2 regions of the Oceanisphaera submarina genome follow, and region 2 is predicted to be linked to the other one. Evidence: riboswitches for the same ligand, from Rfam matches in the RefSeq annotation. Region 2 holds a riboswitch; the other holds the start of a gene.
The links. Region 2 has a riboswitch for lysine ahead of lysC (lysine-sensitive aspartokinase 3). Riboswitches for the same ligand answer to the same signal wherever they lie in the genome.
Positions count from the first base shown of each region.

Region 1: linked by a shared signal. The riboswitch ahead of ACLEIV_RS08840 (Na+/H+ antiporter NhaC family protein) and the one ahead of lysC (lysine-sensitive aspartokinase 3) in region 2 are both predicted to bind lysine.

Region 1 is NZ_JBKGFN010000007.1:104,678-109,097, forward strand. Features, by position in the region: gene ACLEIV_RS08835 (EAL and HDOD domain-containing protein) at 1-523, shown strand, start outside; gene ACLEIV_RS08840 (Na+/H+ antiporter NhaC family protein) at 658-2,217, opposite strand; lysine riboswitch at 2,291-2,464, opposite strand; gene ACLEIV_RS08845 (H-NS family histone-like protein) at 2,849-3,256, shown strand; gene ACLEIV_RS08850 (DUF3820 family protein) at 3,343-3,564, opposite strand; gene pyrF (orotidine-5'-phosphate decarboxylase) at 3,811-4,420, opposite strand, start outside.
Region 2 is NZ_JBKGFN010000001.1:396,698-401,117, forward strand. Features, by position in the region: gene nhaD (sodium:proton antiporter NhaD) at 1-184, opposite strand, end outside; gene argA (amino-acid N-acetyltransferase) at 438-1,766, shown strand; lysine riboswitch at 1,846-2,016, shown strand; gene lysC (lysine-sensitive aspartokinase 3) at 2,080-3,417, shown strand; gene ACLEIV_RS02075 (YkvA family protein) at 3,456-3,869, opposite strand; gene ald (alanine dehydrogenase) at 3,915-4,420, opposite strand, start outside.

The sequences.
Region 1 (4,420 bases), on a different contig from region 2:
ACTTACCTATAATCTGCTACGTTATGTCAACGGTATGCATGCCGGTACTCGACAACGAAGAATTGATAACCTGCGCAGTGCCATTGTATATCTTGGCCATCATCAACTTAAATACTTTACCGCCCTGGTGATGACGGCCTATGTCAGCAAAAACAAGAGTGTCGAGCTGCAGCGGCTGTCGATGATCCGTGCCAAATGGTGTGAACTGCTGGCCGAAAAAGTATGTCCGACCCTGCAGGGAGACGCTTTTATGTGTGGGCTTTTTTCTCTGCTGGACGTGTTACTCGAACGCCCCATGGCCGAAATTTTACCGCACATCCAGCTCTCTGAGCCGACACATCAGGCCTTGCTTGAGCGCAAGGGACAACTGGGTTTTCTGATAAGCATGATGCATGACCATGAACAGGCGGACTGGCAGAAACTGCAACAACGGCTGGACTTTATTAATCTGAGTGAAGCCACCAGCAGCCGGTGTTACGAAGAGGCAGTCAAATGGTGTCAGCGTCTGAACAACGGTCACTAACCCCATCAAGACACGATGATAAGCAACCGCCGGTAACACAATTGCTGTTAACGCAAGAGGCCCCGTATCGACATGATACAGGGCCTCTTACTTATCTGTCTTCAATCTAGCCGTTCAGCGACGGCAGTGTCTTTTCACTGGGCTCTCTGCTGCTGCCAGGCCCAGCCCGCCAGTACCAGCATAAAGGCCACCAACGCCGCCACCAGGCCCACTCCTACCGAGGCGCTGTACCCCAAAGCCAGATAGCCAATGACGCTGACCAGGGCGACAGAGAGCGCATAAGGCAGCTGAGTGATCACATGGTCGATATGGTGACAGGAGGCACCGGTAGAAGACAAGATAGTGGTGTCCGAAATAGGTGAGCAGTGATCACCGAATACCGCCCCCGCCATCACCGCCGACATCCCCGGCAGCAACAGGGAAGCATCAATGGCCATGGTCATGTCGGCGCCAATAGGCAGCATCACACCGAAAGTGCCCCAACTGGTACCGGTAGCAAAGGCCATGATCCCCGCCAGCAGAAACAGAATGGCCGGCAGCATGAACAACGGTATGCTTTGTTGTACCAGGGACGCCAGATATTTACCGGTTTGCAGCTCGCCAATCAGTCCGGCAATGGTCCAGGCAAACAACAGGATATATATTGCCGGCAACATGCCCTTGAGTCCGATCTTAAAGGCATGACCCCAGTCCGACAACGATGCCTTGTGCTTGAACATGGCAAAGGCACAGACCAGTAGCCCCGCCAGACCGCCAAACACCAGAGATCGACCGACATTGGTGTTTTCAAGGGCGGCCAGCAACGTAAAGTCCACCTGGTTCTGTGCCAGCGCCTGAGCACCGGTCAGCAGCAAACCCGCCACCGTTACCAGCGTCAGGGTACCTATTGCCAGCAACAGATCGCTGACACGACCTTCGGTGACACTGCTATCGGCCACCCCAGGCGGCGTCCCTTTGGCCTTGTCAAACAAGTCACCGTTCATGGCCTGCTGTTCATGTCGCGCCATGGCGCCAAGATCCCAGCCACCACGGATCACCAACAGCACCATCAACAAGGTGAAAATGGCGTAAAAATTCATTGACCCCATCATCAGAAAAGTACTCAGCGCACTTTGTCCGGTGAGGCCGTGGCTGGCCAGAATGCCTCCCACCAGGGCAATGATGTAGGCTCCCCAGGAAGAGATCGGCATCAGCACACAGACAGGGGCCGCCGTCGAATCCAGCAAATAGGCAAGTTTGGCACGTGAGATATGAAAACGATCCGTCACCGGCCGACAAATGGTTCCGACCGAAAGACTGTGAAAATAATCATCAATGAAGAAGATAAATACCAGTAACCCGGTCATTACCTTGGCCTGTCGCCGGTTTTTAATACGAGATTGAGCCCATACTGCAAACGCCAGCGTGGCACCGGTACGGCTCAGCATGCTGATAATGCAACCTAATAGCAGCAAAAAAAGCAATATATTAACATTCCATTCATTGATGGCATTATCGGACCAGAACAGGCCGGTAATATTGCCCGCCAAATGCGTGACGGCAGTCAAAGGACTGAATTGCTCTAGCAGCAACACACCAAGGATGATTCCCAGTCCCAGAGACAAGAGGACACGGCGGGTAAAGATGGCCAATACAATTGCCAGCAAGGGAGGTAGCAGAGACCAGAAGGTCTGAATAAAAGGATGTGATTCCACGGCAATACCTGATTCTGAATTGTCAACATAACTACCAGGAGCAGGAGGCCGATATCGGGATCGTCTTCTCTTTCCCAGCAATAGCGCATCATGAATAATCATTCATGACAGTATCGACCCTTTCGGCACCGATCCCAGCCCTGTCATCGGATAAATGACATGACTTCGGCATAACGTCCTTTCGACCAGGATAAGCGGCATCACCCTGAACTGGCTTACTGATAAGTTATGCACCTCTACGCAGGTAAGGCGGAGGATTTTACTGCCAAAAAGACAAAAATCAACACATTTGACCAAAAAACAACGGCTTGATTTCTAATCCAATCATGTTTATAAACCTTTTATATACTATAAAATCCGGCCTGCCACCACCGATCCCATAGGCCGGCTTCCCAGCCTGAAAGAACCGCCGATGCACAGCCTGGCAATTAATTTTCAATGAATAAGCCGATCTTTTTTTAATCGGCAACTCATCTTTGCAAAATGCAATGAGATATACATTACCTTACCGTTAACCCGGCTTTTATATTTAATATTACTGAAATGATCTCATGAATTAACTTGCTTCATTTAAAATGAAGATGTAAATTTAATTTATTATAAAATCAAGATAGCCCAACAGGTGAATGTAATGTCTGACTTTTTGAAAACCCTGCTTAATATTCGCAGCCTTCGCGCCGCCACTCGTGAACTGACTCTGGATCAGATGGAAGAAGGCTTGGCCAAGCTGGCTTCTGTTATTGAAGAGCAGCGTGAATCCAAAGCCGCCGAGCAGGCTGCAGCCCAAGAGCGCGAGCGTAAAGTGAAAGAGCTTATGGAGCAAATGGCCGCAGAAGGCATTGATATTAGCGAGCTGATTGAGCTGGCTGAGCCGGCCAAAAAAGCCAGTGCTCCCCGTAGCAAGCGCCCTGCCAAATACGAATATCATGATGAAAACGGCGAATATAAAACCTGGACCGGCCAGGGCCGTAAGCCTTCCGTGATCCAGCAAGCGTTGGACAACGGTGACAAAACGCTGGAAGATTTTCTGATCAAGTAAGCAAACTATTTGCTTATTATTAAGAACAGGGCCACTCGGCCCTGTTTTTTGTTTATGCTTGGTGAGTATCGACCAACATATCGCCGTTAACGCCGCTCCAGTAATGAGTACAACAGCTGATCGACGCCGTTCAGCTTCAGCTCGTACACCAGTGCCAGCTCAGCCCCCAGAGCACCGGCCGGCCAGCCTTTGCGCTCCAACCAACACAGGTAGGCCATGGGCAGCCGGAGCAAGGGCTGCCCCCGATATTTGCCGAATGGCATCGACTTTTGGATAATGCTCAGCAGCTCTGCCGACTGCAGCGTCATGGGATGCCTCCATCAGATAGGTTATTAACGGTGTCTTTAGCGCGCAAGAACCTGCAAGCGGTGCTTTGCCTGATAATTCGGCACCGCCTGCATCGGCTACAAAACCACAATACCGGTACCTGGTTAAGCTGCAGGTGCCGCTTCAACCGGCACACACCCACAAGCGGCGCCGATCCAGATGACCCGGCGCCGTCTTCTCCCGCAGCTGCAGCGCCGGCTACAAAGCCATAGGAAAGCTTGCCGCTGTTATGCCGTCAAGCTGAGGTTGATGTGCTCCAGTACCGCCGCCGGATCGGCCGCCTGAGTGATCGGGCGGCCAATCACCAGATAATCACTGCCTGCACTCACCGCCTGTTCTGGCGTCATGATACGCCGCTGATCGCCTGCGTCACTACCGGCCGGCCGAATACCCGGGGTCACCAGCTTGAAGTCCGGACCCAACTCCGCCTTCAGCAGGCTGGCTTCCTGAGCGGAGCACACCACGCCGTCAAGCCCGGCGTCACGCGTCAACCGCGCCAGAGACAGCACATGCTCGGCCGGAGAGCGCTGCACGCCAACCTGAACCAGCTCTTCGGCCGTCATACTGGTCAATACCGTGACCGCTATCAGCAAGGGCGCCTTGTCGCCGTAAGGCAACAAGGCCTCACGGGCTGCCTGCATCATTCTCGGGCCACCGCTGGCATGCACATTCACCATCCAGACACCCAGCTCTGCGGCGGCGGCAACCGCCTTGGCGACAGTATTGGGAATATCGTGAAACTTGAGATCGAGAAAAACATCAAATCCGGATTGCACCAGAGACCGTACAAAATCGGGCCCGAACAGGGTGAACATTTCCTTGCCGACTTTCAGCCGG
Region 2 (4,420 bases):
TGGACTTGCGCAGATGGAGGTATTCTTCTCCCATCACCAGCAGGTAGGCGATAACGAAGATGACAACGGCAAAGATGCCGATCGAAGAATAGGTTAAATCCAGTGGCCCCGCGGCCGCAAAAACAGAGGAGCTGAACAGTGCTGCCAGCCCCCCCAGAGTGAGTAAGCACAGTTTCCTTTGCATTGTTTTTCTCGCTTTTGTTATTTTGGCTATAGCTACCGGGGAGCCTGCCGATCCTTAGGTCAACCCCATTGAAAAGACTAACATAAAGCACTTGTCACGACAGGCCGCTTTATTGGCGCTGGTTCGCATTTTTCATATCGAAATGCGAGGCTGCCACCTTGAAATATTCGGCCAGAAAGTAAATATTTAGTCTTGTTTTCTGCATTATTTTTCACGATCATGCATCTTTGTTTTTTCGCTTTAAGGACTGCCCGTGCGCGATACCGATGCCGCCCTGGTCAAGGCGTTTCGTCAATCCAGCCCCTATGTCAACCTGCACCGGGGCTCGACCTTCGTGGTCATGCTCGGTGGCGAAGCCATCGATCAGGATAATTTTCCCAATATCATCACCGATATCGCGCTGCTGACCAGCCTCGGTATCCGCTTGGTCATCGTGTTTGGCGCCCGCCCGCAAATCGATCAGGGGCTGGAAGAAGCCGGGCTGGACAATATCTTTCACAAGCATACCCGGGTGACCGACGAGCACAGCTTTCGCATCATCAAGAATGTCTGTGGCGGCTTGCAGATGGACATCATGGCCCGTCTGTCGATGGGGCTTATCAATACCCCGATGCAGAACGCGCGCATCAACGTGGTGACCGGCAACTTTGTCACGGCCCAACCATTGGGAGTGGATGATGGCGTGGATTATCAGCATTCCGGCCGGGTACGCCGCATCCATACCGACACCATTCATCATCAGCTGGCCAACGGCGCCACCGTGCTGATTTCTCCTATCGGCTTTTCGGTGACCGGCGAAAGCTTCAACCTGTCTTCCGAAGAGCTGGCCCGACGCCTGGCCATCGAACTCAAGGCCGAGAAGCTGATCGGCTTCTGCTCTCAGCGCGGTGTGCTCAACGAAGAGGGTGTGGCCATTCCGGAACTTTTTCCCGAGCAGGCGGAAGAACATCTGCAGCGGCTACTGTCCGACGGCGAGACCCTGTCCGGCACCGCCCGCTATCTGCGTGCGGCCATTTCAAGCTGTCGTGCCGGGGTTCCCCGCAGCCATCTGGTGAGTTACAAGGAAGACGGTGCCCTTATCCAGGAACTGTTCACCCGTGACGGTCTCGGTACCCAGCTGGTCAGCCTGAGCGCCGAGCAGGCCCGTCAGGCTCGTATCGACGACATCGGCGGCATCCTGGATCTGATCCGCCCGCTGGAGGAAGAAGGCATTCTGGTGCGCCGCTCCCGCGAGCAGCTGGAAATGGAAGTCGATCAGTTCACCATCATAGAGAAAGACGGCGCCATCATCGGCTGTGCCGCCCTCTATCCCTTTCCGGAAGAGGCTATGGCGGAAATGGCCTGTGTGGCCATTCATCCGGATTATCGCCGGGGCAGCCGGGGCGACATGCTGCTGAACAAGGTGGAAGAGCAGGCCAAGAAGCGCGGCATGAGCCGGCTGTTTATCCTGACCACCCGCTCCATTCACTGGTTTCGGGAGCGCGGTTTCGAGCCGGTGGATGTTAGCGCCCTGCCGATGGGCAAGCAGGCGCTCTACAATTACCAGCGTCGTTCCAAGATCATGATGAAAGATCTGGTATAACACTGATATCAGATGAATTTAACCACTTAATTATTGACAGCGACAGACAGAGTCAGTACTTATATGGCAGCCCGCACGTCGGGCGAGAAGAGGCGCGTTATTCAGGCAGCCGGCAGGAGGAGCTCCCACTCCCAGGATCGCCGGTCAGGGGAGATAACGCCGAGAGGGTAATACGGGGCAGCGTATCACCCTCGGCTACGAAGGCTGAATCCTTCGGGTTGTCACCTGTGGGTGGCGTGCTTCTAAGTGACTTTTCCCGTCTCTGCAGCCGTTTCCCCGTTACCTACTATATGCACACATCAAGGAGCTGCACTTGAGTCAGTTAACCGTTGCCAAATTTGGTGGTACCAGCGTCGCCGATGCCGACGCCATGAGCCGTTGCGCCGCCATTCTCGAACACAACCCCGATACCCGTCTGGCGGTACTGAGCGCCAGCTCCGGCGTCACCAACCTGCTGGTGGCCCTGGCCTCGGGTGAACAACAACCCGAGTCGCGCGCCACACTGCTGCAACAGTTGACCGAAATCCAGCAAGGCATTCTCGACAGCCTGGACAAGCCCGACATGCTGACCCGGCATATCGAAGACATTCTGGTTCATATCAAGGAGCTGGCCGACAGTGCCGTCATCAGCCCCACCAAGGCGCTGCACGATGAAATCGTGGCCCAGGGCGAGCTGATGTCTACCCGACTGTTCGTGGAGCTGCTACGCCATCGCGGCACTCCGGCCGTGTGGTTTGATGTACGCAAGGTGATGCGCACCGACGATCGTTTCAGCCGTGCCGCGCCCGACCTGGCCACCCTGCGTGCCGAAGTGGAAAAAGAACTCAAACCCCTGTGTGATAACCAGCTGGTCGTCACCCAGGGCTTTATCGGCGCCGCCAAAGACGGCCGTACCACCACCCTGGGCCGGGGCGGCAGTGATTTTTCCGCCGCCCTCCTGGGCGAAGCGCTGGACGCCGTCGCCGTGCAAATCTGGACCGACGTGCCCGGTATCTACACCACGGATCCGCGACTGGTAAGCGAGGCGCGCGCCATTCCCGAAATCAGCTTCAGCGAAGCCTCGGAAATGGCCACCTTCGGTGCCAAGGTGCTGCATCCCGCCACCCTGCAACCGGCGGTACGCAAGCAGATACCGGTGTTTGTGGGCTCCAGCAAGGCGCCGGAAGCCGGTGGCACCTGGATTCGCAACAGCACTCCCAGTCAGCCGCTGTTCCGCGCCCTGGCCCTGCGTCGCAACCAGGTGCTGCTGACCCTGACCAATCAGAGCATGTTCCAGGTACACGGCTTTCTGGCCGAGGTATTCGGCATTCTGGCCAAGCACAAGATTTCGGTGGACTTGATCACCACCTCCGAGATTTGCGTGTCGCTCACCCTGGACGCCGGCGCCGAATTGCTGACCGAAGAAGTGAAGGCCGAACTCGGCAAGCACTGTCACCTCAAGGTTGAACAGGGACTGGCGCTGGTGGCGCTGATCGGCAATCGCATGAGCGAAGTCAACGGTACCGGCACCCGGGTGTTTCAGGCGTTGGAAAACGTCAACATTCGCATGATCTGTCACGGCGCCAGTCCGCATAATCTGTGTTTTCTGGTACAGGAAGACAACGCCAATCAGGTGATTATCGACCTGCATCGGGAGCTGCTGCCGGCGTAAGCCCCGGTTAAAATGAAGGGCGAGGAGTGAGGGGAGCCTCATTCCTCACCGTTTTGCCCCTCTTTCCAGTGTGCATATTGGGCCAGATCCGAGCGGGCCAGATCCAGTGCCAGCTTGATCACCAGTGCATCGTCCAGGTAACCGGCCAGCGGCAGAACGTCCGGCACCACGTCCAACGGCGACACAAAATAGATGACGGCCCCGGTGATGGCGGCGATCACCTTCCAGGGCACGGCCCGATAGTCGCCCTTGCGATAGTCGTTGAGCAGGCTCACCATCAGCTGCAGTTCCTGCCACCATTCGGCCAGCGAGCCCGGCGGCCTGTCGCCGAATCTGTTCAGCTTGCGCTCGCCCCCTTGGGCCGCCTCATTCAGCTCGATATCGTCCATCTCGCCCATGCCATCGATGAACCGGGCCCGGGCCCGCGCTTCCTGCTCTCTGCTCAATGCCATTCTCGACTCTCCCCTGCGTGAAAAACCGGCCTGTTCACGCCGCTTTCAGCCCCTTGCCAGCACCTGTGCCAGCGGGGTATGGTCCAGAGCATGAGCTTCGGCCACCGCCTGACAGGTGATGTTGCCCTGGTGCACGTTGAGGCCATTCGCCAGATGTTGGTCCTGCTGCAGGGCCTGCCGCCAGCCCAGGTTGGCCAGCGCCTGAATGAAGGGCAAGGTGGCGTTGGTCAGGGCAAAGGTGGAAGTGCGGGCCACCGCCCCCGGCATATTGGCTACACAGTAGTGTACTATGCCGTCCACTTCGAAGGTCGGCTGCCGATGGGTGGTGGCATGGCTGGTTTCGAAACACCCCCCCTGATCGATGGCCACATCCACCAGCACGGCGCCCTGAGGCAGCAGCTTGAGCATGTCGCGGGTCACCAGCCTGGGCGCCGCCGCCCCCGGGATCAGCACGGCGCCGATGACCAGATCGCTGCGAGCCAGTTCAAACTCTATGTTATCGGTGGTGGAGTACAGGGTTTTCAGTCCCGGACCGTAAAGGCTGTCCAGCT